Regions from separate parts of the Streptomyces sp. CB03238 genome, predicted to be linked through region 4. Evidence: riboswitches for the same ligand, from Rfam matches in the RefSeq annotation. Region 4 holds a riboswitch; each other region holds the start of a gene.

Region 1 (7,380 bases), on a different contig from region 4:
AGCCGCTCGGACATCTCCTTCATGACGCCGTTCGCCTCGAGCGTGCCGATCGCGGAGGCCGCGCGCGGGCAGGTGAGGTAGTACGTCGTCGGGAACGGCGTGCCGTCCGGGAGCCGGGGCGCGGTCTCCACCACGTCCGGGTTGCCGCACGGGCAGCGGTGCGCGATGGCGCGCAGGCCGCGCGGCGGGCGGCCGAGCTGTTCCTTGAACGCCGCGACGTCCGCCTCGGTGGGCTCGGTGCGTTCGGTCTGCGGAGGGGGCGTTTCCATGCCTGCCTTGGGTTCTACTTGCGGTCGGTGCGGTCGGCGGTGTCCACGCCGTCCCAGAGGTTGGAATACCAGGGGCGGTCGGCCGCGCCCTGGTCGGTGCGGCGCTGGCGCACCGCGTCGGGGTCGATGACCGTGTAGCCGGTCTCCCCCGGGAGTACATAGTGCAGGTGCTCGCGGGCGAGGCGCTTGATGTACGCGTCGTCCTGGAGCCGCGCCTTCTCGTCGCGCAGCCGTTCGACGCGCTCGCTCGCCTCGGCCGCCAGCCGCTCCTGCTCGGCGATCTCGGCGCGCTGGGACACCCATTGGCGCATCGGGTAGGCCAGGGCCACCACGAGTGAGCAGACGACCAGCGCGAGGAAGGCCGCGCGGCCGGTGAGCCGGGAGCGGCGGTCGTGCCGTCGGCTCTGGGAGCGGTAGACGCGGGCGGCGGTCTGCTCGCCGAGCAGTCGCAGCCTGGTCGCGGTGGAGAACCGGTCCCGGGCCATGTGCTTACCCGCCTCCCCTTGCCCGTTACGTACGTACGTCCCCGGACACGGTACGGGACCGTGGCCGGGGACGTACGGAGGCTGGTGCGGAGATCAGCCCTTGAAGCGCGGGAAGGCGCTGCGGCCCGCGTACACCGCCGCGTCGTCGAGGATCTCCTCGATGCGCAGCAGCTGGTTGTACTTGGCGACGCGCTCGGAGCGGGCCGGGGCGCCGGTCTTGATCTGGCCGCAGTTGGTGGCGACGGCCAGGTCGGCGATGGTGACGTCCTCGGTCTCGCCGGAGCGGTGCGACATCATGCACTTGAAGCCGTTGCGCTGGGCCATCTCGACGGCGTCCAGGGTCTCGGTCAGCGAACCGATCTGGTTGACCTTGACCAGCAGGGCGTTGGCGGCGTTCTCCTCGATGCCGCGCGCCAGGCGCTCCGGGTTGGTGACGAACAGGTCGTCACCGACGAGCTGGACCTTGGAGCCCAGCTTCTCGGTGATGGTCTTCCAGCCGTCCCAGTCGTCCTCGAACAGCGGGTCCTCGATGGAGACCAGCGGGTACGCGTCGACGAGCTCGGCGTAGTAGTCCGTCATCTCGGCGGCCGAGCGGGACTTGCCCTCGAACTCGTAGGCGCCGTCCTTGTAGAACTCGGACGCGGCGACGTCGAGCGCCAGGGCGATGTCCTTGCCCGGGGCGTAGCCGGCCTGCTTGATGGCCTCGAGGATGAGGTCGAGGGCGGCGCGGTTGGAGTCGAGGTTCGGGGCGAAGCCGCCCTCGTCGCCCAGACCCGTGGAGAGGCCCTTCTCCTTCAGGACCTTCTTCAGGGTGTGGTAGACCTCGGCGCCCCAGCGCAGGGCCTCGGAGAAGGACTCCGCGCCGATCGGGGCGATCATGAACTCCTGGATGTCCACGTTGGAGTCGGCGTGCGAGCCGCCGTTCAGGATGTTCATCATCGGAACGGGCAGCAGGTGCGCGTTCGGGCCGCCCAGGTAGCGGAAGAGCGGCAGGTCGGACGCCTCGGAGGCGGCGTGCGCGACGGCGAGGGAGACGCCGAGGATGGCGTTGGCGCCGAGCGACGACTTGTCCGGGGTGGCGTCCAGGTCGAACATCGCCTGGTCGATCAGCCGCTGCTCGGTGGCGTCGTAGCCGACGAGCTCCGGGCCGATCTGCTCGATGACGGCGAGGACGGCCTTCTCGACACCCTTGCCGAGGTAGCGGTCCTTGTCACCGTCGCGGAGCTCGAGGGCCTCGAACGCTCCGGTGGACGCACCGGACGGGACGGCAGCACGGCCGGTGCTGCCGTCGTCGAGGCCGACCTCGACCTCGACCGTGGGGTTGCCTCGGGAGTCCAGGATTTCCCGGGCTACGACGACGTCGATGGACGGCACGAGCATCTCCTTCTGGGATGTGACGCAAAATGTGACGCATGCGGTGCAGGGTCTCTTTGGCCTTGCGGCAAGAGCCTAACCGCCCTGAGGGCCGGAGCCGGCCGACGCCCGCCTCCTGGGACGAAAAAGGGCTCACGAGTCGGCATTACGGGCAAAACGCCACGAAACTTACTGGCTGGTAGCCGTGGTGTGCGGGGGGTCGCTCAGGGGTGCGGCGGGTGCGGCAGGTGCGGCGACGGGAAACCCCGGCCCGGCGCATACAGGGGAAGGACACGCCGGGCCGGGGTGGTGCGCGGGGCTCAGCTCAGGTGGAGCTGCTGGCCCGGGTAGATCAGGTCGGCGTCGTCGACGATGTCCTTGTTCAGCTCGAAGAGCTTCTCCCAGCCGCCCGCGACCTTCTTTTCGGCGGCGATGATGCTGAGGGTGTCGCCGGCCTTCACCTTGTACTCGCCGTCGCCCTTCTCGACCTTCTTGCCGGTCGGGGTGGTGACGGTCTTCTTCGGCGCGGCCTGAGGAGCGGCCTCGGCCTTCGGCGCGGTGCGCTGCTCGCTGCGCGTGGTGGGCTGCTCGGCCGTGCGCTCCTGCTGCGGCTGCGGCTGGGCCTGCTCGGCGCCGCCGCCGTCGTACGAGGCGTTGGACAGGCCGACGCCGCAGCTCGGCCACGCGCCCTTGCCCTGGCCGGCGAGGACCTTCTCGGCTATCTCGATCTGCTGCGACTTGGAGGCCTGGTCGGCGGTCGGGGCGTACGCGGTGCCGCCGTACGCGGCCCAGGTGGAGGCCGAGAACTGCAGACCGCCGTAGTAGCCGTTGCCGGTGTTGATGGACCAGTTGCCGCCGGACTCGCACTGGGCGACCTTGTCCCACTCGGCGGCGGTGGCGGCCGAGGCGGACGTGGCGCCCATCAGCGGGGCGGCGACGGCCACACCGGTGATGCCGGCGAACGCGGCGAACCGGGCGGCCTTGGAGGGGCGACGGTGCTTGGCCTTGCTGGAGAACAGCATGGGACATCTCCTCACCGACGCCTGCGAGGTGAGCTGTCGGGTTCGGGCGTGAGCTGCCCGGCCGCGCGGCACTGCTGTGCGCGCGGCTTCACCCCAAGCCGGTTGTCGGTGCCATGTCTCCATGACTGCCGGGCCGGCACTTACCTTGGGTCCCCCGCTCCTGCCTTCGGCGCGTGACGCGACGACTGTTCCCGTCGACCGGCGGCAGGATTCGGCGTTCCGGTCGATGGGGCCCGCGGTGGCGAGCGGTCACGACGGTAGACACAGACCTCCCCGAAGTTCAAAGACGGACATCGGGGTCAATCCGCCCGTACGCGCCTGCCCTTGACGGGCGTTTACGCAGGTGACGGGCGGATTGTGCGGTTCGGTCGGCGTTGGCGCGCCAGTTGGGGCGAAGAGATTCATGTCTCACTTACACAGAAGCGGACATTTACCCCGCGCTCAGGGCTGATCCGGCGTCAGCTCCAGGCTCTGGCCAGGAAGGATGAGGTCCGGGTCGGCGCCGACGGTGTCCTTGTTGGCCTCATAGAGGGCCGACCAGCCACCGGGGAACTGGTGCTCGTCCGCGATGGTCCAGAGGTTGTCGCCGGGACGGACGGTGTACGCGCCGGGCTCGACGTTCCCCGGGTCGCGTGTCGCCCCGTCACCCCGGGAGGCATGCCCGTCGTTTTCGCGCCCGGTGACCGAATTGCCGGTATCGGTGGGATCGGTGGGTCCGCTGGGCTTGGTGGTGCTTTCGCCCTCCGGTGTGGCAGGGGCGGCCGGGGCCTTCGGGTCGGTCGCCGCGGGCTCCTCCGGGTCGGCCTCGCCGCGGTGCTTGCCGGTGCCGGGGGCGGGGCTCTGGGCCGGGTCCCCGGTCGGGGTCCCGGTGGGGGTCCCGGTCGGGTCGGGCGTCGCCGGGGTGGGCTCGGTGGGCAGGAGCGTCCCGGCCGGGTCGGCCGGCTGGGACGCCTCGGGCGCGCCCGGGTCCTCGAGCGTCTCGGCGGGGTCCGTCGCCTCGGGCGCCGCCGGGGCGGTCTCACCGGGCGCGGTGGGCACGATGCCCAGGTCGGCCTCGGGCGTCGTGGTGGCGCCGCCCAGGCCCGCGATGGGGGCGCAGGTCTCCCACATCTTGACGCCCGTCGCGGCGTAGGCCTTCTCGGCGACGGCTATCTGCTCGGTGCGGCTGGCGAGGTCGGGGCGCGCGGCGTGGGCGAGACCTCCGTACGACTCCCACGTCTCCTGCGACATCTGCAGGCCGCCGTAGAAGCCGTTGCCGAGGTCGGCGCTCCACATGCCGCCGGACTCGCATTCGGCCACCCGGTCCCATGTGGTGGCGTCCGCCGCCGACGCGGAACCCGCGCCGAGCAGCGGGAGCGCGATGGCGGATCCGGTCACCCCTGCCGCGACGACGATGGCGGGGGCTTGACGGGGTCGTCGGTGCCGGCCGTTCCCGGAGCGCATGCGGTGCTGCCTTTCGCGTGACTGCTGAGGTGGGGGTGAACGTAGCGGCATTCGAACGCCAGTCACAAGTCGATGCAGCGGAGATTACGCGAAGATCACAGTTCTGACGGAGCGTCACTTCTCAATAGGGGCGAACTCGACCGGGAGTGTGCGCAGTCCCCGCATAATCAGCCCCCCACGCCACCGCAAATCGGCCGGATCCACCGCAAGCCGAAGGTCGGGGAGGCGGGTGAGCAGCGTCGCGAGCGCGGTCTGCCCCTCCAGCCGGGCGAGCGGTGCGCCGAGGCAGTAGTGGATGCCGTGCCCGTACCCCAGGTGCTGGTTGTCGCGCCGCGCCAGGTCGAGGGTGTCCGGCTCGGTGAACCGCTCCGGGTCCCGGTCGGCCGCGGCGAGCACGACGAGGACCGGGTCGCCGGCCGCGATCCGCTCGCCGCCGATGGTGAGCGGCTCGGTCGCGAACCGCCACGTCGCCAGCTCCACCGGCCCGTCGTAGCGCAGCAGTTCCTCGACCCCGGTCTCCAGCAGCCCGCGCTCTCCGGCGGCGAGGGAGTCCTGGAGCGCGGTGCGCTGGCCGGGGTTGCGCAGCAGGGCGTACACCCCGTTGCCGATCAGGTTCACGGTGGTCTCGAAACCGGCGAACAGGAGGATGAAGGCCATCGCGGCGGCTTCGTTCTCGGTGAGGTGCTCGCCGTGGTCCGAGGCCCTGATGAGCCCCGAGATCAGGTCGTCGCCCGGATCCTCCCGCTTGCGGTGGATCAGCTCGGCGAGGTACCCGCGCATCTTCTTCACCGACCGCGCCACCCCGCCGCGCGGCCCGCCGCCGTGCCGGATCATCATCCCGGCCCAGTCGCGGAAGTCGTCCTGGTCCTCGCGGGGCACGCCCAGCATGTCGCAAATGGCGTAAATGGGGAGCGGGAAGGCGAACTCATGGATGAGGTCCGCGCTCCCCTTTGTAGCGAAGTTGTCGATGAGCCGGTCCGTGAGCTCCTGCACACGCGGCGCGAACTCGGCCACGCGGCGGGGCGTGAACGCCTTCGAGACCAGGCGGCGCAACCGGGTGTGGTCCGGCGGGTCGATGTTGAGCAGATGCGTCATCAACTCGGCCTTGCGCTCGCCCGGAATGCCGGTCTTGCCCTTGGCGTGCGCGGGCTCGTCGTGATGCGCCGGGTTCTTGCTCAGCCGCTGGTCGGCCAGCGCCTGCCGGGCGTCCGCGTACCGGGTCACCAGCCACGCCTCGACCCCGCTGGGCAGCTTGGTGCGGTGCACGGGCGCGTGCTCCCGCAGCCAGGCGTAGGCGGGGTACGGGTCGGTGGCGAACTCCCAGGTGAAGAGCTCGGGCGCGGCGGGCGGGGGGTTCCGGTCGGTCACTCCTCGACGGTATCCGGCGCCCCGGCGGCTTCCGCCGCGCGGATCGCGTCCCGGTAGGCCCGGCCGGCCGCCCGCAGCGCCGCCTCCGGGTCCACGCCCGCCGCTTCCGCCCGTACCGCCAGGGCCAGCAGCTCGTAGCCGAGGCCGTCGCCGGAGGGCAGCGGGACGTCCAGGCCCGCGTTGCGGACCCGGCTCGCGAGCTTGGCCGCCAGGGCGAGGCCCGGCTGGCCGAGCGGGACGCCGTCGGTCACCGACGCGCGCCGCTTCTCGATCGCCTTCGTCCGCAGCCAGTGCTCCTTGACCTCCTCCGGCGTCTCGGCGCGCTCCTCGCCGAAGACGTGCGGGTGGCGGTGGATGAGCTTGTCGACGATCGTGCCGGCCACGTCGTCGATCGAGAACGGCTCCTCCTCGTGCTCCTGGGCGATCCGCGCGTGGAAGACCACCTGGAGGAGCACGTCCCCGAGCTCCTCGCGCAGCTCGTCGCGGTCGCCGTCCTCGATGGCCTCGACGAGCTCGTACGCCTCCTCGATGCCGTACTTCGCCAGGCCCTTGTGGGTCTGCTGCGAGGACCAGGGGCATGCGCGGCGGATGCGGTCCATCACCTCGACGAGGTCCAGCAGCCGGGCGCCCGGCAGGTCGTACGAGCCGGGCAGCAGCTCCAGGTCGGGCATCGCGACCCGGCCGGAGCCCGCCATGCGGGCCAGCCCGTCCGTCAGGGCGCCCTCGCCCTCGCCGGCCGCCACGACCACCACGGTGGCGCCCCCGGCGCAGGCGCCGACCAGCTCCTCGGCGATCGGCGCGGCGATCTCCACCGTGACGCCCGCCTCACGCAGGTACGGCAGCTGAGGGTGCGCGTCGTCGGCGCACAGGACCCGGTCGGCTGCGTGCAGCGTCCGCCACGCGGGCCAGGACAGCAGCCCGGGCGCGACGCGGTGGCTGGCGGTGAGAAGGACGATACGGCCAGGGGTGTCGGGGGTGTCGGCGTTCACCCCTCGAACCTACATCTGCTGCTGCTTGCCGATCTGCCGGATCCAGGGCGCGCTGTACTCGCCCAGCTGGATCTTGTCGTTGTCCCACGTGCCGTACCGCGGGTTCACGTCGATGTCGAGGGCCTTCGAGGCCGCGGCGAAGACCTCGGTGAGCTTCTGCTGCCCCTCCGGGGTGTTCCCGGCGCCCAGCTTCGCGGCGATCTTGTTCATAAGGACGTTGCGCCGCACGACGCCGTCGATCTCGTCGGGGGCGACGCCCTGCTGCTGGAGCAGCATCGCGGCGAGTTGCTCCTCGCCGCCGCTCTGGGCCGCGGCGGACCGGCGGGTCTCCTGGACCTCCTTGCGGCTGGCGGTGATCCCGTGGTCGGCGGCGACCTTCTCCACCACCCGGTCGAAGATCATCCCGTTGAGCTTCTCGCGGTTCAGGTCGCCGGTGGCCTCGATCAGCTGC
Region 2 (7,380 bases), on a different contig from region 4:
CGGTTTCACCGCCGCCGTACGCCGGGCGAGACGCGTGAACTTGCGGGGGTTGCCGATCGACTCCAGGTAGAGCAGGACGACGTCGGTGTCGGGGTCGTCGTACCAGTGCTGCAGGAGGTCGTTGCCCGACACGTCCGCGCGGTTGCCCGCCGAGATGAAGGACGACAGGCCGGCGCCTCGCCGGTGCAGGCCGGACAGCAGGGCGATGCCGATGGCGCCGGACTGGGTGAACAGCCCGATCCGTCCCGGCACCGGCGGGTGCGGCGCGAGCGAGGCGTTGAGCCGTACGTCGGGCGCGGTGTTGATGATGCCGAACGCGTTGGGGCCGATGATGCGCATGCCGTACGAGCGTGCCCGGCGCACCAGTTCCCGCTGGCGCGCCCTGCCCTCGGCGCCCTGCTCGGCGTAACCGGCGGTGAGGGCCACCAGTCCCTGCACGCCGTGTTCCCCGCAGTCGGCGACGACCTCGGGGACCCGCTCGGCCGGTACGGCGACGACGGCGAGGTCGACGGGCTCCCCGATGTCGGCGACGGAGCGGAACGCGGGCACCCCCTCCAGGGAGGTCGTCGTCCCGGGGAGGGCACGGTTGACGGCGTACGTACGGCCGGTGTATCCGGCGTCCACGAGGTTGCGGAGGACGGTGCGGCCGACTCCGCCGGGGGCGCGGCCGGCACCGATGACGGCGACGGAGCCGGGAGCGAGGAGCCGCTGCACGGACCGGGCCTCGGCGCGCTGTTCGCGGGCGCGCTGCACGGCGAGGGACCGGTCGGTGGGCTCCAGGTCGAGGTGGAGCCGTACGGCCCCGTCCTCGAAGCTGCGCTTCTGGGTGTACCCGGCGTCCGTGAACACCTTGATCATCTTGTTGTTGGCGGGCAGGACCTCGGCCGCGAAGTGCCGGATGCCTCGCTCGCGGGCGACGGCCGCGATGTGTTCGAGCAGCGCGGACGCGACGCCCCGGCCCTGGTGGGCGTCCTGGACGAGGAACGCGACCTCGGCCTCGTCGGCGGGGGCACTCGCGGGCAGCCCCTGCGCGTTGATCCGGTCGTAACGCACGGTCGCGATGAACTCGCCGCCGACCGTGGCCGCGAGCCCCACCCGGTCCACGTAGTCGTGGTGGGTGAAGCGGTGCACGTCCTTGGCGGAGAGCCGGGGGTAGGGTGCGAAGAACCGGTAGTACTTCGACTCGTCCGAGACCTGCTCGTAGAAGCTGACCAGGCGCTCGGCGTCATCCGTGGTGATCGGCCTGATCCGCGCGGTGCCGCCGTCCCGCAGCACCACGTCGGCCTCCCAGTGGTCGGGGTATACGTGTTCCGGCTGATCCGACGGGGTCCGCATGGGCCCCAGCGTACGGTGCGGCCGGCTGGTCGTGGAGGTGCTGTGGACAACGCTGGGTGAGGCGCGTCGACCGGCCGCCGGGCCCGGCGTGGAGGCCGGTTCGAGCACTCTGCCGGACATGAGAGACTGGATTCCACAACTGGTCTAGACAACCCGCCAAGACTCGAAGGGCAACACCATGGCTGAGCGCCGCGTCAACGTCGGCTGGGCCGAGGGCCTGCACGCCCGCCCCGCCTCCATCTTCGTCCGTGCCGCCACGGCCGCCGGCGTCCCCGTGACGATCGCCAAGGCCGATGGCAACCCGGTCAACGCCGCGTCGATGCTCGCGGTGCTGGGCCTGGGCGCGCAGGGCGGCGAGGAGATCGTGCTCGCTTCGGACGCGGAGGGCGCGGACGCCGCCCTGGACCGTCTGGCGAAGCTGGTTGCCGAGGGCCTCGAGGAACTCCCCGAGACCGTCTGACCCTCCCGGTCACCCCCACCTGCATCAGAGCGGAGCCGCATCCCCGGGACCCGGGCGGTACGGCTCCGCTTTTTGCCGCCTCGGGGCGCTCGTCCTGGCGCGACAACGCGCCTTGAGCGCGCCGGGGCCGCACGCGACACGGCCCGGGCGGCCGACCCGGGCACCACGGCGGTCGGCCCCGCCGCCCAGGCCACCGCCGGCCGCCCGAGAGCAGGGCGCTGCACTCGCCCCCACCGGCCACGACGGGCACCTGGCGGGCACCTGGCGCGTGGACCCCACCGGTCTCTTCGGGACGCCTGGCGCGTGGCCAACCGGCCGCTTCGGGCGCCTCAGGCCCGTGGACGACCCGCCGCGATGGGCGCCTGGCGCGTGGACCCCACCGGTCGCCTCGGGCACTCAAGCGCCTCCGCCCCACTGGCCACAACGGTCACCTCAAACGCGTCGACCCCACGAGCCGCTTCGGGCGCCGACGCAGGCCCCACCCGTCACGTGCGGCACGGGCGCCTCGCCGCCACAGGTCGCTTACGGCACCCCGGGCGCGTCGGCCTGACGGGCAACCCCCGGACGTCGCCACGGGGCGCTTGTCGGCCGCATTCGGCGCGGCGCCGTGCCGCTTACGTCATCCGGTTCGGCGGGCCGGCCACGGTCCGGTGCGCGAGGTCTCCTTTTATGGGCGACCATTTCCGGGCAGGGGGAATTCCGTGCCTCAGGAATTCCCCCGTCTTTGTATACGGCGCCGCTGTTAATTGCGGGCGCTCGCGGTGTTTACGCGATGTTGCGAGGTCCTCACACGCCCGGCCGGCCGCTCGGGCCGTTCCTGGCGGCGCAGCCGGTGCGCGGTCAGCGAGCGCTCGACGTGGAGGGCGGTGAGCGCGCGGGCGCGTTCCGCGTCGCCGCGGGCGACGGCGTCCACGATCGCGCCGTGCTCGGCCCACGCCTCCACCGGCTGGGCCGGCTGTTCGACCGCGTACATCCAGGCGATCTTGTGCCGGAGCTGGGTGAGCAGCGCCGTCAGCGCCGGGCTGCCGGACGCCTGGGCGAGCGTCTCGTCGAACCAGCCGCCCAGCGAGCGGAGGTCCTCCCCCTGGCCACGGCGCGCCCGCTCCTGGCCCAGCCTGACCAGGCCGCGCAACACCTTCAGATGTGCGTCGGTGCGGCGCTGGGCGGCGCGCGCGGCGCCCAGCGGCTCCAGCAGCGTACGCATCTCCAGCAGGTCGGCCGCCTCCTGCTCGGTGGGCTCGGCGACGCACGCGCCGACGTGGCGGCGGGTGGTGACGAAGCCCTCCGACTCCAGGGTGCGCAGCGCCTCGCGGACCGGGACGCGCGAGACGCCGTAGCGGCGGGCCAGCTGCTCCTCGGTGAGCCGGCTGCCGCGCTCGAACACGCCGGTGACGATGTCGTCGCGGATCGCCGTGCATACCGAGTGCGCTGGAATGCGCATACCAGAACCCCCAACTTAATCCGCGCGAAACTCAGCTGATTGACGCCTGTTCAGTGACTCTATTGCAGCGGGACGGAATTTCCGATAGCCACCCGTAAACCATGGAGTTCTTTTTGGCCAGGAGGCCGCCCCCGGGTTGCCCGGACATGGCGAAGGCCCCGGTTCGTTTCCCGAGCCGGGGCCTTCGCAGAACGAGGGGAGAGGGGCGGGGTCAGACGTTCACGCCGTGCGACCGGAGGTACGCGACGGGGTCGATGTCCGAGCCGTACTCGGCGCTCGTACGGGCCTCGAAGTGGAGGTGCGGTCCGGACGAGTTGCCGGTGGAGCCGGAGAGGCCTATCTGCTGGCCGGGCATGACGGTCTGGCCGACCGAGACGTTGATGGAGGACAGGTGGCCGTACTGGGTGTACGTACCGTCGTTCATCCGGATCACGATGTTGTTGCCGTACGCGCCGCCCCAGCCGGCCTCGACGACGGTGCCCGCGCCCACGGACACCACGCGGGAGCCGGAGGCGGCGTGGAAGTCGATGCCGGTGTGGCTGCCGGAGGACCACATGGCGCCGCCGGTCTGGTAGCCGGTGCTGACGTACGTGCCGGCGACGGGGAGCTGGAAGGCGTTGAGCCGCTGGCGCTCGGCCTCGCGGTCGGCGCGCTCCTTGGCCTCGCGGGCCGCCTTCACACGGGCCTCGGCCTTGCGCTTCGCCTCCGCCTCGGCCTTCGCCTGGGCGGCGGCCTTGGCGGCGGCCTCCTGGGCCTCCAGCTCCTGGGCCTCGGCCTGGGCGTCGACCCGCTCGGCGAGTGTGTCGGTGATGATCGCCTGGTTGAGGCCGGTGTCCTCGAGCGAGAGCGGAGCGGCGTCCTTGTTGGCGGCGAGCGCCGGGGAAGCGAGGGATCCGACGACGCCGGTGGTGGCGAGGGCCGCGACTCCGGCGACGTGTGCGCTCTTGCGGCTCAGGAAGCCGGGGCGGCTCGGGGCACGGTGCTTCCCGGTGGCACGGGTGAACGCCATGAAGTGGCTGGTCCTTTCCTTCCTTCTCGCCTACCGGGTTAGCTGACGGGTTCGGAGCAGGAAGGTCTCCTACGGGCCCCTCCGCACGGGTGCGAAGGCGTCCGATTCACCCCAGGGACTGCGTGGGTCCCCGGCTCCCCAGGCTCGCGCCGGACGGGGACTCGGCGATCGCTGCCCGGTGCCGCGGGTGCGGCGGGTACCGGTCGGACAGCGCATCAGACGCTAAGCGGCTGATCTTTCAATCACCAAACGGACACGGTTTTTTGTAGCGCACGCCACAGGGCAGACACCGAACCTCCGCAACAAAGCGGACATATGGCCGGGACCCCGGCATCGCCCGATGCCGGGGTCCCACATAACCCCTCCTGGAGGAGAGGCGCGTCAATCAGCCGGTGACAACCGTCACTTCGCCGATGCCGAGCGCCTCGACGGGCTCCTTGATCTGAGCCGCGTCACCAACGAGGACCGTGACCAGACGGTCCACCGGGAAGGCACTGACGACCGCCGCGGTGGCCTCCACGGTGCCCGTCTCGGCGAGCCGGGCGTACAACTGGGCCTGGAAGTCGTCCGGGAGGTGCTGCTCGACCTGGTCGGCGAGGGTGCCCGCGACGGAGGCAGCCGTCTCGTACTTGAGCGGGGCGACGCCCACCAGGTTCTGGACGGCCGTCTCGCGCTCGGCGTCGGTCAGGCCCTCGGCGGCGAGGGTGCGCAGCACCTTCCACAGGTCGTCGAGCGCCGGACCCGTGTGGGGCGTGTCGACCGAGCCGCTGATGGCGAGCATGGCCGCGCCGCCCTCCGGGCCGGAGCGCAGCACCTGGCCGAAGGCCCGTACGCCGTAGGTGTAGCCCTTCTCCTCGCGCAGGACCTTGTCCAGGCGGGAGGTGAGGGTGCCGCCCAGGCAGTAGGTGCCGAGCACCTGGGCCGGCCAGACCCGGTCGTGCCGGTCGGGGCCGATACGGCCGATGAGCAGCTGCGTCTGTACAGCGCCGGGCCGGTCGACGATGACGACACGGCCGGTGTCGTCGGCCGTCACGGGCGGTACGGGGCGGGGCTCGGCCGTGTCGCCCGTCCAGGCGCCGAGGGTGTCGGCGAGCACCGCGTCGAGGTCGACGCCGGTGAGGTCACCGACAACGACCGCGGTGGCGGTGGCGGGGCGTACGTGCGCCTCGTAGTAGGCGCGAACGGCCGCGGCGTCGATGCGGGCGACGGTCTCCTCGGTGCCCTGGCGGGGGCGCGACATACGGGAGGTGGCCGGGAACAGCTCCTTGGACAGCTGCATGGCGGCGCGACGGGACGGGTTGGCGATCTCGTGCGGGATCTCGTCGAGCCGGTTGCGGACGAGGCGCTCGACCTCGCTGTCGTCGAAGGCGGGGGCCCGCAGCGCCTCGGCGACCAGCCCGAGGGCCTTGGCCAGCCGGGAGACGGGGACTTCGAGGGAGACCCGTACGCCGGGGTGGTCGGCGTGCGCGTCGAGCGTGGCGCCGCAGCGCTCCAGCTCGGCGGCGAACTCCTCCGCCGAGTGCTTGTCGGTGCCCTCGGACAGGGCCCGCGCCATGATCGTGGCGACGCCGTCGAGGCCCTCGGGCTCGGCTTCGAGCGGGGCGGCGAGGAAGATCTCGACGGCCACGACCTGCTGGCCGGGGCGATGGCAGCGCAGCACGGTCAGGCCGTTGCCGAGGGAGCCGCGGTCGGGGGCGGGGAAGGCCCACGGCTTGGCGGTGCCGGGCCGGGGCTGCGGGTGGAACTCCATGGACGTCAGGGACACAGCGGCGTCGCTCACTGGTCGGCCCCCTCTTCTTCCTGGTCGCTGTCGTCGGTGCTGACCGGTTCGTAGACCAGCACCGCGCGGTTGTCGGGGCGGAGGCGGGCCTTGGCGACCGCCTGCACCTCCTCGGCGGTGACGTCCAGGACGCGCTGGACGGCGGTCAGGGCGAGCTGCGGGTCGCCGAACAGCACGGCGAACCGGCACAGTTCGTCCGCGCGGCCGGCGACCGTGCCGAGCCGGTCCAGCCATTCGCGCTCCAGCTGGGCCTGGGCGCGCTCCATCTCCTCGGGCGTGGGGCCCTCGGCGGCGAACCGGGCCAGCTCCTCGTCGACGGCCGCCTCGATGTCGGGCACCTCGACCCCGCCGGACGTCTTCACGTCCAGCCAGCCGAGCGAGGGCGCGCCGGCCAGGCGCAGCAGGCCGAAACCGGCCGCCACGGCCGTACGGTCGCGGCGCACCAGGCGGTTGTGCAGCCGCGACGACTCGCCGCCGCCCAGGACGGTGAGGGCGATGTCGGCGGCGTCGCACTCGCGCGTGCCGTCGTGCGGGAGCCGGTAGGCGGCCATCAGGGCGCGGGCCGGGACCTCCTCCTCGAGGACCTCGCGCAGCTGCTCGCCGATAACCTCCGGCAGCGTCCCGTCCCGCGGCGGCTGCTTGCCGTCGTGGGACGGGATGGAGCCGAAGTACTTCTCGATCCAGGCCAGCGTCTGCTCGGGGTCGATGTCGCCGACGACCGACAGGACGGCGTTGTTCGGCGCGTAGTACGTACGGAAGAAGTTCCGCGCGTCCTCGAGGGTGGCGGCGTCCAGGTCGGCCATGGAGCCGATCGGCGTGTGGTGGTAGGGGTGGCCCTCCGGGTAGGCGAGGGCGGTCAGCTTCTCGAAGGCCGTGCCGTACGGAACGTTGTCGTACCGCTGGCGGCGCTCGTTCTTGACGACGTCCCGCTGGTTCTCCATGGACTCGTCGTCGAGCGCGGCGAGCAGGGAGCCCATCCGGTCGGCTTCCAGCCACAGCGCCAGCTCCAGCTGGTGGGCGGGCATGGTCTCGAAGTAATTGGTGCGCTCGAAGCTGGTGGTGCCGTTGAGGGAGCCCCCGGCGCCCTGCACCAGCTCGAAGTGGCCATTGCCCTGGACCTGCTTGGAGCCCTGGAACATCAGGTGCTCGAAGAGGTGGGCGAGGCCGGTGCGGCCCTCGACCTCGTGGCGTGAGCCGACGTCGTACCAGAGGCAGACCGCGGCGACCGGGGTCAGGTGGTCCTCGGAGAGCACCACGCGCAGGCCGTTGGCCAGGCGGTGCTCGGTCGCTGTCAGGCCGCCGGAGCCGGCCTGGGCTGTGGCCGTGTGACCCATGGGCATGTACGTCCCTTCGAT
Region 3 (7,380 bases), on a different contig from region 4:
TGTCGTCGCGGCGGAGTTCGAGGGGGCCGCGCGGCGGAAGGGGCGGCCAGGGCTGGTCCGGGTCGGCGGGGACGTCGACGCCCAGGACCTGACCGGCCCGGAGGGCGACGCGGGTGTGACCCTCGGGCGACAGGTGCAGCCGGTCGGCGTCCCAGGCCCGCCTGTCCTGGACGGTCTTGAGGGACCACAGGTCCAGGACGGGGCAGCCGTAGCGGTCCGCGACGGCGCGGACGTGCCCGTTGTACGTGGCGATCTTGCCGCGCAGCCGGCGCAGCACCGGCACGGTGCGGGTGTCGAACCCGGTCGTCACCAGGACCGTGCCGACCGCGGACGTCAGGTCGGCGACCGCTCGTTCGAAGCGCTCGGCGACGTCGTCCGGGTCGCTGCCCGGCCGGATGATGTCATTGCCGCCCGCGCAGAAGGTCACCAGGTCGGGGGCGAGTTCCTTGGCCCGCGGCACCTGCTCCTCCACGATCTGGTCGAGGAGCCGCCCGCGCACGGCGAGGTTGGCGTACCGGAACTCCTCGGGTTCCGGGAGCCGGTCGGCGAGCAGCACCGCGAGGCGGTCCGCCCAGCCGGCGAACGTTCCGTCGGGCCCAGGGTCTCCGACGCCCTCGGTGAAGCTGTCACCGATCGCCGCGTACGACCCGAATACGTCACTGTCTCTGAATCTCGAATCGTCTGCCACGGGAGCACATCATTCACCCGGTGATGTGACCTACGCGACCGTAAGGAGGGGTTGACGGGGAGTGATTTTTACCACCGGTCAAGATTCACCCAAGCCCGGAATACGGCTCCGCCCGGCACCGGGAGGCGGTGCCGGGCGGAGTGCTCTCGCTCAGAGCCGTCGTCAGATGGAGACGCCGTGCTGGCGGAGGTACGCCAGCGGGTCGATGTCCGAGCCGTAGCTGGGGCTGGTGCGGATCTCGAAGTGGAGGTGCGGGCCACTGGAGTTGCCGGTGGAGCCGGACAGGCCGATCTCCTGGCCGCCGCTCACGGTCTGACCGGAGGAGACGGTCAGCGAGGAGAGGTGGGCGTACTGCGAGTAGGTGCCGTCGGCGTGCTGGATGACGACCTCGTTGCCGTACGCGCCGCTCCAGCCGGCCGACACGACGGTGCCCGCGCCGACGGCCTTGACGCTGGTGCCGGAGGAGGCGGCGAAGTCGACACCGGTGTGGTAGCCGGAGGACCACATCGAGCCGGAGGCACGGTAGGGGGTGGTGACACCGGCGGAGACCGGGGCGGTGAAGCCCGAGGCCGCCGGGGCCTCGGCCTTGGCGGCGGAGCGCGAGGCGCGGCTCTCGGTGCGGGTCTCGTCGGCCTTCGGCTTGGCCGGGGCGGCCTTCGCCGGAGCCGCCGTGGACTTGACGCCGAGCGTGAGCTTCATGCCCGGGAGGATCAGCGACGGGTCCTCGCCGATGACCTGGCGGTTGTCCTGGTACAGCTTCTGCCAGCCGCCCTTGACGTTCTTGTTGCGGGCGATCTTGGAGAGGTAGTCGCCGGCGACCACGGTGTACGTGCGCGGCGCGGCCTTCTTCGCCGGGGCTGCGGGGGCGGCCTTGGCGGCGGTGGCCGCGGCGGCGACGGCCTGCTGCGGAGCGGCGGCCGGGGCGGCCTTCTCCGCGGCGTGCGCGCCGGTGGCGCCGAGCAGCGGGAGGGCGATGGCTGCGCCACCGGTACCGGCGGCGACGAAACCACGCGTAATGGAGCTGGACTTGGGACGGCGGTGCTTACCCTTCGCGGGCATGGCGAATTCCTCTCCGGCGCCTGCGAGGTGAGCTGTCGGGTTCGGACTGGAGTTGTCCGGCCGCGCCGTGGACGCGACTTCACCCCGAGCCGGTCCCGGAATTCCGGGGTCGGCGTACTACCTGGGTCCCCCGCTCCTGCCACGCGTGGGTGGGTGGGAATTCCGACCGGCGGCAGGATTCGGCGGTCCGGCCGGATTGCCGTGACCGTAAGCGAGGCGGCTCGACGTGAACAAGCCGCTGCTTTCTCCCCGGCATTCCGAGCGATGCGGCCGCGCCGGAATTCCGGTCACCCTCCGTGGATTACGGATCATGTATTCCCTTTGTGTGCACGGAATTCATGAAGGGCGCCCCGCCACGGACGGTCACGGTTATGACGCTGCTCACGTGGTCCTGCCCATCTCCCTTGCGACCAGGGCACGTTATATCTAATGCCCTAATACGGACAGAAGTGTCATTCCTTGACGAGACTTCTCAATCCCACCGCCTTCACAGCCGGGCAGCCAAACCATGGCGTAGTAGGACAGATCCCCCCGTCGTGCCCGACGAACCCATGTCGTATCGTCGGAACGCGACAATCGTCGGCCGCCGGCGCCGACCACACACACGTCAGGAGCCCCCGTGACGCAGCAGCTGCCGCAGGTCCCGTCGATCGAGCCCGAGCTGACCGGAGTGCGCAACTTCCGTGACGTCGGCGGGCTTCCGACCGTGGACGGCCGGCGCGTGCGCCAGGGCAGGCTCTACCGCAGCGGCCACCTCGCGCACGCCACCGGCGAGGACGCGGCCTTCCTCGCGGGTCTCGGGCTGCACACGATCTTCGACTTCCGCAACGCCGCCGACCAGAAGCTCGAAGGCCCGGACGTCGACCTGCCCGGCGTACGGAACGTGAACATCCCGCTCTCCGACCCGGCCGACGGCGCCGAGTTCTGGATCATGGTCCGCGACGGCGACATCGACCAGCTGCGCTCGATCCTGGCGGACGGCCAGGCGGCGGCCCGGATGACGGCCTCGTACCGCATGATCATCAAGGAGCGCACCGCCGAGCACAGCCGGGTCCTCCACGCGCTCGCCGAGGACAGCGTCCCGGCCCTGATGCACTGCGCGGCCGGCAAGGACCGGGCCGGGCTGTCCATAGCGGTGTCCCTGCTGGCCGTCGGCGTCGAGCGCGAGGCGATCGAGGAGGACTACCTCAAGTCCAACGACCCGCGCCGCCGCTACAAGGTACGCCGCAGCGACAGCTCCCCGGCCGGTATGTCGCCGGAGGTCATGGAGCTGCTCAGCCCGCTGTTCGACGCCCGCATCGAGTACCTGGCGGCGGCGTTCTCGACCATCGAGGAGACCTGGGGCTCGACCGACCGCTACCTGACCGAGGGGCTGAAGCTCAGCCCCGAGACCCGGGAGCGGCTGCGCGAGCGCCTTCTCGACGAGGGCTGAGACGAGCGCGCTGATCGCCTGTCCGGCGCCGCGCTCGAAGAGCGGAAGCGGCCGTACCGTAGACGCGGGCGAACCCGAGCAGCATCGTGCAGCGACGGATCCGGCGGCCGGTCTCCAGCCGTGACAGGTGCGCCGGGGACAGCCCGGCGCGCTGTGCGGCGGCCCCAGGGTGCGGCCCCCGCCGCAGCGCCCGCCGCTGGGGCGTGACGTCCGGCAGCGCGGCGGACGACGCGTGGGACGGCCCGGCCGCGCGACGGCCCGGCCGCGGACCGCCCGGCCGCGGAGGAAGTGGTCATGCCTCCCTTCCGCCAGAAGTCAGCGGTTGGCGATGGCCTGCTTCACCAGCGTCCTGCCGAAGTCCCAGATCAGGCCGCCACCGCTGTGCGCCTCGTCCATGACGGTGGTGAACGCCTCGACGAACCGATCGACCTCCCGCTCGCCGATGATCAGTGGCGGGATCAGCTTGATCACCTCGAGCCGGTCGCCGGAGACCTGGGTGAGGATCCGGTGCCGCTGCAGCAGCGGGACCACGACCATCTGGGCGAACAGGCCCTTGCGGGCCGCCTGAAGCATGGTCCAGCGGCTGCGCAGCCCGAGCGAGGACGGGCGGCCGAACTCGATCCCGATCATCAGGCCGCGGCCGCGCACCTCGTACAGCATCTCGTAGCGGTCGACGAGCGCGGCGAGCCGTGACTTCAGCAGCTCTCCGGTCCGCCGGGCGTTCGCCACGATCTCCTCGTCCTCGAGGACGGACAGCACCGCCAGCCCCGCCGCCATCGCCTGGGCATTCGCCCCGAAGCTGGCCGAGTGGACGAGCACCCGGTCCATCGACGAGTACACCTTCTTGAAGATCTCGTCCGTGCCGAGGGTGGCGCCGACCGGCACATAGCCCCCGGACAGCGCCTTGGCGACGCACACCAGGTCCGGCTCGACACCGTCCTCGTGCTGGTAGCCGTAGAAGGTGCCGGTCCGGCCGAGGCCGGTCTGCACCTCGTCGGCGATGAGGAGCGCCTTGTGCTTGCGGAGCAGGTCCTGGGCGGCGCGCAGGAACCCGGGCGGGGTCTCGTGCACACCCTTGCCCTGGATGGGCTCGACGATGAGGGCGGCCACGTCGCCCCGCTTCAGCTCCCGCTCCAGCGCGGACAGGTCGCCCAGCTCGATGGCGGTGTCCGGCAGCAGCGGGTCGAAGCCGTCGCGGAAGCAGCTCTCCCCGTTGACCGAGAGCGAGCCGGTGGTCAGCCCGTGGAAGGCGTGCGCGCAGTACAGGACGCGCGGCCGGCCGGTGGTGTACCGGGCGAACTTCAGCGCGGTCTCCACCGCCTCCGTTCCGCTGTTGGAGAAGAACACCCGCTCCAGGTGCGGCGAGTACGTCAGCAGCTTCTCGGCGAGCAGGCCCGGCAGGGGCGGGCAGTCGAAGCGGGTGAGGTCGGGCAGCTCCGCGTCGAGGACGTCGTGGAGGGCCTTGCGTACGACGGGGTGGTGCCGGCCCAGCCCCATGACGCCGAAGCCGGCGAGCATGTCGAGGTAGTCGTTGCCGTCGGAGTCCCAGAAGTAGGCGCCCTCGGCGCGCTCGTAGACCTTGTCGAAGCCGATCGTATGGAGCATGCGCGACAGCTGGGGGTTGAGGTGACGGGCGTGCAGGTCGTAGCCCTCGGCGCCCCGGTCGGCGAGCAGCGCCGTCAGATCGAACTTCTTGCTCATGCGTCGTTCTCCTTGCGTGCCGACGTGCGTGCCAGCGCTCCGCTGATCCGTCCCGCGATCTCGACCGGGGTGAGCCCGATGTCGGCCAGCACCTCGCCGCGCTTGGCGTGTGCCAGGAACTGCTCCGGGATGCCGAAGGTCCGCAGCGGTACGTCGGCCCCGGCGTCGCGCAGCGCCTGCCCGACCGCCCAGCCCACTCCCCCGCTGCGGCTGTTGTCCTCGACGACGGCGACCAGCCGGTGCCCTGCGGCCAGCGGGGCGAGCTGCTCGTCGAGGGGCTTGACCCAGCGCGGGTCGACGACGGTGCAGCGGATGCCGCGCCCGGCCAGCAGCTCGGCCGCCCCGAGGCACACGGGCGCCATGACGCCGACGGCCACCAGCAGCACGTCCGGGTCGTCCGCCCGGTGCAGGACGTCCATGCCGCCGATCCGTCCGGTGGCGGGCAGGGAGGGCCCCACCGGCTCCTTCGGGAAGCGCAGCACGGTGGGCGCGTCGGCCACGTCCACCGCCTCGCGCAGTTGTGCGCGCAGTTGCTCGGCGTCGCGCGGGGCGGCGATCCGCAGCCCGGGCACGACCTGGAGCACGGACAGGTCCCACATGCCGTTGTGCGAAGGCCCGTCCACGCCGGTGACGCCCGCCCGGTCCAGGACGAAGGTGACGCCGCACCTGTGCAGGGCGACGTCCATCAGCAGCTGGTCGAAGGCGCGGTTGAGGAAGGTGGCGTAGACGGCGACGACCGGGTGCAGGCCGCCGGTCGCGAGCCCGGCCGCGCAGACGGCGGCGTGCTGCTCGGCGATGCCGACGTCCCACACCCGGTCGGGGAACCGTTCGGCGAACTTCGTCAGCCCCACCGGGTGCAGCATCGCGGCGGTGAGGGCGACGACGTCCGGCCGTTCGGCGCCGATCTCGGCGATCGCGTCGCCGAACACGGACGTCCAGGACGGGCCTGCGGCGGGCGTGAGCGGCTCGCAGGTCAGCGGGTCCATGGCCCCGACGGCGTGGAACCGGTCGGCCTCGTCCTCCAGGGCGGGCCCGTAACCGTGGCCCTTCTGGGTCAGGCAGTGGACGAGGACGGGGCCGTGGAACCGCTTGGCGCGGCGCAGCGCCGACTCGACGGCCGCGATGTCGTGCCCGTCGATGGGGCCGACGTACTTCAGGCCGAGGTCCTCGAACATGCCCTGGGGGGCGATGAAGTCCTTGAACCCCTTCTTGGCACCGTGCAGCGACCCGTACAGCGGCGGCCCGATGACGGGCGTGTGGCGCAGGACGTCCTTGCCCCAGGCCAGGAAGCGTTCGTAGCCGTCGGTGGTACGGAGGGTGGAGAGGTGGCCGGCGAGGCCGCCGATCGTCGGTGCGTAGGAGCGCTCGTTGTCGTTGACGACGATGATCAGCGGCCGGTCCTTGGCGGCGGCGATGTTGTTGAGCGCCTCCCACGCCATGCCGCCGGTGAGCGCGCCGTCGCCGATGACGGCGACGACGTGGTCGGTCCGGCCACGCAGGTCGCGTGCCTTGGCGAGACCGTCGGCCCAGCCCAGCACGGTGGAGGCGTGGGAGTTCTCGATGACGTCGTGCTCGGACTCCTCACGGGAGGGGTAGCCGGACAGGCCGCCCTTGCCGCGCAGCTTGGAGAAGTCCTGCCGGCCGGTGAGCAGTTTGTGTACGTAGCTCTGGTGGCCGGTGTCCCACAGGACGCGGTCGACGGGCGAGTCGAAGACCCGGTGCAGGGCGATGGTGAGTTCCACGACGCCCAGGTTGGGGCCGAGGTGGCCCCCGGTCCGCGCCACGGCATGGACCAGGAACTGCCGGATCTCCTCGGCCAGTTCGTCGAGCTTCGCGCTGTCAAGCGCCTTGAGGTCGCGCGGCCCCCGGATGGTCTCGAGAATCGTCACGCTCGGGCCCCTCTCTGCTGCGGTCAGCTCACGGTGACGGCGGGCTCTCCGGACATGACGCCGTCCTTCTCCATCTGCTCGGCGATCTTCATCGCCTCTTCGATGAGGGTCTCCACGATCTTGGATTCGGGCACGGTCTTGATGATCTCGCCCTTGACGAAGATCTGGCCCTTGCCGTTGCCGGAAGCGACCCCCAGGTCCGCCTCGCGGGCCTCGCCGGGGCCGTTGACGACACAGCCCATGACCGCGACGCGCAGCGGCACCTCCAGGCCGTCGAGGCCGGCGCTGACCTGGTCGGCCAGCTTGTAGACGTCGACCTGGGCGCGGCCGCACGAGGGGCAGGAGACGATCTCCAGGCGCCGCTGGCGGAGGTTGAGGGACTCCAGGATCTGGATGCCGACCTTGACCTCCTCGGCCGGGGGGGCCGAGAGGGAGACGCGGATCGTGTCGCCGATGCCCTCGCTGAGCAGGGCACCGAAGGCGACGGCCGACTTGATGGTGCCCTGGAAGGCGGGGCCTGCTTCGGTGACGCCGAGGTGCAGCGGGTAGTCGCACGCCGCGGCGAGCTGCCGGTACGCCGCGATCATCACGACCGGGTCGTTGTGCTTGAC
Region 4 (7,380 bases):
TCCTGCCATGGAGCCGTCCAGCCGGAAACCTTGGCGCGGCCTTCCAGTACTTCAAGTGGAGTGGCAGCCAGTGGTACGTGTGCCGACAGGAAATGAACGGCATCTACACCACCAAGAATGTTTCAAGCATTACGGTGTCCGTCGACTTCCCTGCGCCTCCGTGTGCGGGCGGCTACTACGCCACCAAGGGCGCGTCGGCTGTCTACTACCAAGGCACGTGGTACGGCAAGAACGTGCCGATTTGGTCCGGTCAACACTGGATCGAACCGTAGAACCGGAGGAGAACCATGAAGAAGACAGCACTGGGTGTAGCGGCAGCCCTACTGGTGATGGGCGGTGCGGCGTCGGTGGCGATGGCCTCCGGCAGCACAGAGCGGCCACCCGCTCCGCCAGCACCGGAGTGGGTCAACCCGGACGGGACCATAAATCCGGCCAAGATGCCGAAAGACTTCCCCGTAATGGGCTCTGACGGCAAGCCCCTCAAGGACGCCAACGGGAAACCCGTGAGGGTCAAGTCAGACTTAAACTTCCCCCCTGGTCCGCCGCCTGCCCCCCGGTCCGCTACTGCTGAGGAACGCTGGATCGAAAAGGGACCGAACGGCGAGACCACTGAGCACGTGCGGATAAGGCCGGGCACCCCGGCATCCGACTGACCACCACCGGGGCCGGCACACACAAGTTGTCGGCCCCGGCCACCCGGAAGGACACGCGTGGCGTTCCCGCCTCTCATTGCCGGTGTCTGGTACCTCGGGCTGTCTGCCTTCCTCGTCGCACGTAGCGACACGGTTGCCCTCGGCGTACCGGTGTTCGCTCTCACGGGAGTAGTTCTGGTTATCGCGGGGATGCGCATGTCGGCAGGCCGACCGTGGACGGTGAGCGCCGCACGGTGGGCCTCGTCAGTGGCCTTCTCCGTGGCCCTGGTGCCCGTGGTATTCCTGCTGGCCGTAAGCGTCTTTTTGGGAGACGCCGTGCGCTTGGAGATGGCCTTCACCGAAGGTTTCGTTGCCCAGGCCGTAGTCGGAGCCGCCCCGGCCGTAGCTGTTCTCCTGCTCACGCGTGAGCGATCCAGGCCCACCGCTGACTGAGTTTCGAGCCTCTCCGTAGCGGCCCAGCCCCCTTAGGTTGACGCTCACGGCATCCAGGCGCAGGGCGGATGCCCCACCGGGCTTTTGGGACGAGGCATAGGCCATCACCTCGGTGCTCACCCCCCTCCGCTTCGCATGCGTCGATCTGACCGCTCCGCCCCAACACGAGACGCCCAGTGCGCTTCCTTCACCCTCGGCCTTGTCGGCACGCCGCTGCCCATGCGGCGTCTCAACGCAGGGACCGCTTGCGTGAGCGATGCGTGCGCGGACGGGTCGACATGGGCTGGACCAGGCAGCATGTTGATCTGACCTGAAGCGCTCTGACCAGGCACGCCGGGACCGCCTGGCAGGCGTCGGCACCTCGCGTCATGATCTTGGGGGGACTTTTAATCCGTTGGTTGTGGGTTCGAGTCCCACACGGCCTACCATTCAGCCCCAGGTCAGAGGCGTTCCCCGACCTGGGGCTGACGTCACTCCCGGGGCTCTGATAATCGTCTGCCGGCCCCAGAGCCCGACGATCATGAGTAACGAAGCCCCGGCCGGCCGGGGCGGTACGTCAAGCCGCGGGTTCGCGGACCGGCGCGGACTCGATGATCCGTTCCGGATGATGCAGCCATACCTGCTGGCAGTGAGCGGTGACCGTCAGCCCGAAGTCGCGGGCCTCGGTGGGGAGCCGAGTTCGATGTACTGCCCTACGCGACCGCCTGCCGATGATGTTGGACAGCCGCGATCTCTCGCCGCAAGCCCGTCGAGAGCTCGAGAGCATCCGGTACGCGATCCCCAGGCGGGGACGCTCAAACACACGCGCCGCACCGGCTGGTGGATGGCGGGCGGTCGTGACACGACTCTCAGGAGACCCGCACCGGGGACGTCAACTCCCTCGGCAAGAAGTACAGCACCGAGGCCGACCCACAAGCGGTCACGAATTCGGAGGACCAGATGGCCCCGTGCCGCCCGGCGCCCGGGGGGCCTGGCTTCCCGCCGCCCCCGGCCACAGTCGCGTCCGTCACGCTCCTTTCCCGACCACGGGCGTCACCGTGGCCGTTTTGGTCGCGTCAGGGCAGCTGCCAGGGATATTGGTTAGGGAACGTGCGCCGGATGGCGTAAGGTGGTGTTCACAACGACGCGGGGTGGAGCAGCTCGGTAGCTCGCTGGGCTCATAACCCAGAGGTCGCAGGTTCAAATCCTGTCCCCGCTACTGAAGACGAAGGCCCGGTGCATTGCGCACCGGGCCTTCGTCATGCCCCGGGCAAGTGGAGTGTGTCGCTCGGTCGGCGGATGGCGAGTCGCCGCGCGGCGCGGCTCCGGTCAGCCTGGGTGGGGCGCGGTACCGTCCGCAGCCGTGGGCGGAGCGGGCAGGAGACCAGTGGTGGGGCAGCGAGCGCGGGACGGCGGCGACGGGCCGGAGGGGGTCCGGCGGTTCGTCCGCGCGTTGCCCGCGCTGCTGATCGCGGGGGGCGTGGTGTACGACGTGTGGACCCCGCCGCACTTCACCGCCGTACCGCTGTTCGCCGCCGCCCCGCTCGTCGCGGCGCCGCTGTTCACCGCCCGTACGACGCTGCTGTCCGGTCTGTCCGCCGTGCTGGCCGTGCTGTTCCTGCACCTGGGCAACGGCACCCTGGACGAGGTGCACGCCCTCACCGAGATCCTCACCGTGGCGGTGGTCGCGGGGCTCGCGCTGCTGATCAACCGGGTCGTGAGGCGCAGTGGTGAGCGGCTCGCCTCGGCGCGGGTGATCGCCGAGACCGCGCAGCGGGCCGTGCTGCCGACGCCCGCCGAGCGGATCGGGGGGTTGCAGGTGGCGGCGCGGTACGAGGCGGCGCAGGCGGACGCGTTCATCGGGGGTGACCTCTTCGCGGTGCAGGACACGCCGTACGGGGTGCGGTTGGTGGTCGGGGACGTGCGGGGGAAGGGCATGGGGGCGGTCGAGGCGGTGGCGGTGGTCATCGGGGCGTTCCGGGAGGCGGCCGAGCAGGAGAGCTCGCTGGAGGGCGTGGCGCAGCGGCTGGAGCGGGCGCTGGCGCGGGAGGGGACGCGGCGGGACGGGCTGGACGCGTTCGAGGGGTTCACCACCGCCGTACTGGCGGAGATCCCGCGCGGGGAGGCCGTGGTGCGGGTGGTGGACCGGGGGCACCCGGAGCCGCTGATGCTGTACGCGGACGGGCGCGTCGAGCTGCTGGAGCAGGCCGAGCCCGCGCTGCCGCTGGGCATGGCGGACCTGGGGACGTGGCCGGACCGGGCGTACGAAGTGCCGTATCCGGCGGGGGCGACGCTGCTCTTCTACACGGACGGGCTCTCCGAGGCGCGGGACGCGGACGGTGTCTTCTACGACCCGGTCGCGCGGCTGGCGGGGCGGCTCTTCCCGGGGCCCGACGCGGTGCTGGACGCGCTGGTGACCGACGTATGGCGGCATACGGGCGGCGGGGCGACCGACGACCTGGCGCTGTTGGCGGTGAGCCGGCCGGCGGAGGGGCAGCCGGAGCGGCGGCGGACGATGCCGGTGGTGCCGTAGCACTCCGTAGTGACCATGTGTCGCTGCGCATAACACGTGACGCACCGTCAGAATTGCTGTGCCCGGGGAATGTTTCTGATGTGCGGTCAACTCGCCCGGTTGTGCCCGGTTGTGGCCTGGTAAATCCCGGGCCCGTGTAGTTAATGATCAGTAGGAACAGCTTGGAATCCGGAGCCCGCGTCTATTAACGTTCGATAACGCAGCGCGGTCGTCCCAGCCGTCGCAAGAGACGGCACCGCGCGCGTGCGCCGAATTCCGCAAGGGAACCGGGGAACCACCACCTTGGGGTGAATCGGGCCGAAGTGGGCCCGTAGGAGACCTTCCTGCTCCGAACCCGTCAGCTAACCCGGTAGGCGAGAAGGAAGGAAAGGAGTGCGCCTCCGTGGCGTCCAACCGCCCTGCCCCAGCCCCCGAAGCTCCGTACGGCTCCATCGGCTCGTTCAACTCTTCGGGTGTCCCGGACGCCGCACCCGTAAACGGGCAGTGGGAGGAATGGAACCCCACCGAGGAGACCGTCCGCCCCGTCCGCGGCCGGCACCGCGTCGCCAAGCAGCGCGGCGGCCTCGCCCGTAGCTCCACCGTCCTCGGCGTCGGCGTCATCGCGGCGGTCGGCGCGGGCGGCATGGCCACCGCGCAGGACAAGCCCGCGGTCTCCATATCCTTGCCAGACGTGGTCACGGACAACCTGCCCGACGCCGAGTCCCTGCCCGGCATCGGCGCCCTGATGTCCGACGACTCGGACGACTCCGACGGACCCGGCCAGGGTGACTCCGCCCCGCTCACCAACGCCACCCTCACCGGCACCGCCGGTGCCGACGCCGGGCAGCAGAGCAGCGGCGCGGACGCCGGCGAGGCACTGCGCGCCCGGATCCTCCAGCAGGCCGAGCAGCAGCAGGCCTCCGCCGACGCCGAGGCCAAGGCGGCCGCCGAGAAGGCCGCCGCCGAGCAGGCCGCGGCCGAGGCGAAGGCGCAAGCGACCGCCGCCCAGGAGCAGGCCGCCGAGGAGAAGGCCAAGGCCGAGGCGGAGGCCGCGGCCAAGGCGGCGGCGGCCGAGAAGGCCGCGGAGGAGGAGCGGCTGGCCAAGCTCGCCTCCAGCTGGTCCCTGCCGACCTCCTCGTACACCATCACCTCCACCTACGGCCAGGCCGGCAACATGTGGTCCTCCGGCTACCACACCGGTCTCGACCTCGCCGCGCCCACCGGTACGCCCGCCAAGGCCGTGCACGGCGGCACCATCAAGTCGGCCGGCTGGTCGGGCTCGTACGGCTACCGCATCGTCCTGGAGCTGGAGGACGGCACCGAGGTCTGGTACTGCCACCTGTCGTCCATGACGGTCGGCGCCGGGCAGACCGTCGGCACCGGCGAGACCATCGGCCGGGTCGGCGCCACCGGCAATGTGACCGGGCCGCACCTGCACCTGGAGGTGCACACCGCGGGCGGCGACGGGATCGACCCGCTGGCCTGGCTGCGCGGCAAGGGCCTCACCGTCTGAGAATCCCGTCCGGCGCTTTCGCACTCCGGCAGCTCTGGCGGCACACCCCCCGACGCCAGGGCTGCCGGTTTTGTGGTCAGTACCGGTACGGGTTGTAGCCGCCGTAGTTGAGATGCGGCGGCGGCGTCCACACCCGGCCGGTGGCCTGCGCCGCGTACGTCAGCGCCGGCCCGGCTATCTCCTTGCGCTGCCACAGGTGGTGCAGCAGCTCCTGCTCACGCGCCATGAAGTCCGGGCCCACCACGCCCCGGCGGGCCCGGTGGCGCAGGAACGCCAGCGACGTCGCGAACGCCTCGTACTCGCCGACCGCCCGGGCCGCCGCCGGGCCGAAGCAGCGCGCCGCGTACCCACGGGCCAGACCGCGCGCCCGCATCGAGGACAGCGCGAGCGGCTCCGCGGGCGTGAGCCAGCCCGCCGCGGCGTACGCCGGGAGCTCGCCGGATATGGTGCGCAGCTCGCGCTGCCGCGACCAGACCGCCAGCCAGGTCAGCAGCCCGAACGCGGGCACCATGAACGCCCCGTACACGGCGTAGAACGCCCACGGCCCGAAGGCCGCCGAGCCGTTCCACAGCGCGTGCATGCCCATCGCCAGGACCAGCCCGAGCAGCGGCAGCGCGACCCGCCGGATCCTCTTGCGGCGCGCGGTGATCGCGGCGATGCCGAAACCGATGCCGGTGAGCACGGTGAACAGCGGGTGCGCGAACGGCGACATCACGATCCGTACGAAGAAGGTCGCGGCCGTGACGGACGCGAACCCCGACGTGCCGATCTGCTGGTCCTCGCCGAAGGCGTTGCCGAGATACAGGATGTTCTCGGTGAAGGCGAAGCCGGTCGCGGTGAACCCGGCGATGACGACACCGTCGACGATCCCCGTGAAGTCCCGTCTGCGGAAGACGAAGACCAGCAGCACGGCGGCCGCCTTCGCGCTCTCCTCCACGATCGGCGCTATGACGGTCGCGCCGAGCGTGTCCGCGGACGCCGGGTCGGCGGTGGCGGTGGCTATCCAGCGGGTCGCGAAGGTGTTGGCGACGATCGCGACCAGCGCGGCGGCGCACGCGCCCCACGCGAACGAGAACAGCAGGTTGCCCCACGGGCCCGGCTCGACCCGGTCCAGCCAGCGGAACGCGGCCATGAGGAGCGGCACGGGCAGCAGGGCGAGGCCCAGCCCGACCAGGAAGCCCTCCGTACCGGTCTGCTCCCGCACCAGCGCCAGGATCACCAGCCCGCACAGGGCGAGCACGATGACGACCGCGGAGGCCCGCACCACCTTGCTGCGCCAGAAGGCGCGGCGGGGCTTGTAGCGCCAGCGGGCACGCTCCGGCACGGCGTCGAACGACGGCTGCGGTTCGTACGCCGGGACGGCCGGATACGGCGACGGGTGCTGGTGCGCGGACGGCCGCGCGGACGACTGGGACACGGGAACGACCCTAACGACCGCCACTGACAGTCCGCGACGGGATTGCTACGCGTGCTGCGCGTGCTGCGCGTGCTGCGCGTGCTACGCGTGCTGCGCGTGCTGGAACAGCAGGTCGCGCACGACATGCCCCTTGTCCAGGCCCTGACCCTCGAACCGGGTCAGCGGCCGGAAGGCGGGGCGGGGCGCGAAACCGCCGTCGGGCTGCGTGTTCTCGAAGTCGGGGTGCGCGGTCAGCACGTCCAGCATCTGCTCGGCGTACGGCTCCCAGTCCGTGGCGCAGTGCAGGACCGCCCCCGGCTTCATCCGGGTGGCCACCAGGCTCAGGAACTCGGGCTGGATCAGCCGGCGCTTGTGGTGCCGCTTCTTGGGCCAGGGGTCGGGGAAGTACACGCGTACGCCGTCGAGGGCGCCGGGCGTGAGCATCTCGCGCAGCAGGATGATCGCGTCGCCGTTGGCCACGCGTACGTTGGTCAGGCCGGCCTTCTCGGCGAGGGCGAGGAGGTTGCCCTGGCCGGGGGTGTGGACGTCGACCGCGAGGATGCCCGTCGACGGGTCGTCGGCGGCCATCTGCGCGGTGGCCTCGCCCATCCCGAACCCGATCTCCAGCACGACCGGAAGCCCGCCGAACATCTCGCCCAGGTCGAGCGTGCGCTGCCCGTCGATGTCCAGCCCCCACACGCCCCACAACCGCCGCAGCGCATCACCCTGCCCGGGCGTGACGCGGCTGCGCCGGGGCTGGAAGCTGCGGATCCGCCGCTCGAAATGCGATCCGGCGGGATCGGGCGCGGGCCCCTCGGGGAATCGGGACTCACCCTTGGGCCGGCGGTGCACGGCGGTTTCATGGGACTCAGACACAATGACCGAATTCTACGGC

The links. A riboswitch is a leader RNA that binds a small molecule or an ion and turns the genes downstream of it on or off. The one in region 4 is predicted to bind cyclic di-AMP.
Positions count from the first base shown of each region.
Region 1: another riboswitch for cyclic di-AMP. It lies ahead of BKD26_RS17895 (transglycosylase family protein); the one in region 4 lies ahead of BKD26_RS34425 (M23 family metallopeptidase).
Region 2: another riboswitch for cyclic di-AMP. It lies ahead of BKD26_RS37435 (M23 family metallopeptidase); the one in region 4 lies ahead of BKD26_RS34425 (M23 family metallopeptidase).
Region 3: another riboswitch for cyclic di-AMP. It lies ahead of BKD26_RS38805 (LysM peptidoglycan-binding domain-containing M23 family metallopeptidase); the one in region 4 lies ahead of BKD26_RS34425 (M23 family metallopeptidase).

Region 1 is NZ_NBCN01000009.1:89,665-97,044, forward strand. It holds gene BKD26_RS17880 (DUF501 domain-containing protein) at 1-269, opposite strand, end outside; gene BKD26_RS17885 (septum formation initiator family protein) at 284-754, opposite strand; gene eno (phosphopyruvate hydratase) at 848-2,128, opposite strand; gene BKD26_RS17895 (transglycosylase family protein) at 2,428-3,129, opposite strand; cyclic di-AMP (ydaO/yuaA leader) riboswitch at 3,133-3,311, opposite strand; gene BKD26_RS42030 (transglycosylase family protein) at 3,571-4,506, opposite strand; gene BKD26_RS17905 (cytochrome P450) at 4,687-5,940, opposite strand; gene BKD26_RS17910 (nucleoside triphosphate pyrophosphohydrolase) at 5,937-6,929, opposite strand; gene BKD26_RS17915 (SurA N-terminal domain-containing protein) at 6,939-7,380, opposite strand, start outside.
Region 2 is NZ_NBCN01000041.1:8,922-16,301, forward strand. It holds gene BKD26_RS37415 (bifunctional GNAT family N-acetyltransferase/acetate--CoA ligase family protein) at 1-1,335, opposite strand, end outside; gene BKD26_RS37425 (HPr family phosphocarrier protein) at 1,514-1,795, shown strand; gene BKD26_RS37430 (GntR family transcriptional regulator) at 2,538-3,236, opposite strand; gene BKD26_RS37435 (M23 family metallopeptidase) at 3,448-4,245, opposite strand; cyclic di-AMP (ydaO/yuaA leader) riboswitch at 4,259-4,422, opposite strand; gene BKD26_RS37440 (pitrilysin family protein) at 4,631-5,995, opposite strand; gene BKD26_RS37445 (pitrilysin family protein) at 6,022-7,359, opposite strand.
Region 3 is NZ_NBCN01000054.1:164-7,543, reverse strand. It holds gene BKD26_RS38810 (SGNH/GDSL hydrolase family protein) at 1-688, opposite strand, end outside; gene BKD26_RS38805 (LysM peptidoglycan-binding domain-containing M23 family metallopeptidase) at 851-1,747, opposite strand; cyclic di-AMP (ydaO/yuaA leader) riboswitch at 1,752-1,909, opposite strand; gene BKD26_RS38800 (tyrosine-protein phosphatase) at 2,367-3,179, shown strand; partial or broken gene BKD26_RS41895 (helix-turn-helix transcriptional regulator) at 3,217-3,396, opposite strand; gene BKD26_RS38790 (aspartate aminotransferase family protein) at 3,495-4,880, opposite strand; gene dxs (1-deoxy-D-xylulose-5-phosphate synthase) at 4,877-6,769, opposite strand; partial or broken gene ispG (flavodoxin-dependent (E)-4-hydroxy-3-methylbut-2-enyl-diphosphate synthase) at 6,793-7,380, opposite strand, start outside.
Region 4 is NZ_NBCN01000029.1:60,894-68,273, forward strand. It holds gene BKD26_RS39945 (hypothetical protein) at 1-272, shown strand, start outside; gene BKD26_RS39950 (hypothetical protein) at 897-1,205, opposite strand; partial or broken gene BKD26_RS42310 (transcriptional regulator) at 1,775-1,864, shown strand; partial or broken gene BKD26_RS42315 (HAD family hydrolase) at 1,867-2,009, shown strand; tRNA gene BKD26_RS34415 (tRNA-Met) at 2,210-2,283, shown strand; gene BKD26_RS34420 (PP2C family protein-serine/threonine phosphatase) at 2,455-3,597, shown strand; cyclic di-AMP (ydaO/yuaA leader) riboswitch at 3,834-3,968, shown strand; gene BKD26_RS34425 (M23 family metallopeptidase) at 3,980-5,089, shown strand; gene BKD26_RS34430 (PrsW family intramembrane metalloprotease) at 5,166-6,506, opposite strand; gene trmB (tRNA (guanosine(46)-N7)-methyltransferase TrmB) at 6,588-7,361, opposite strand.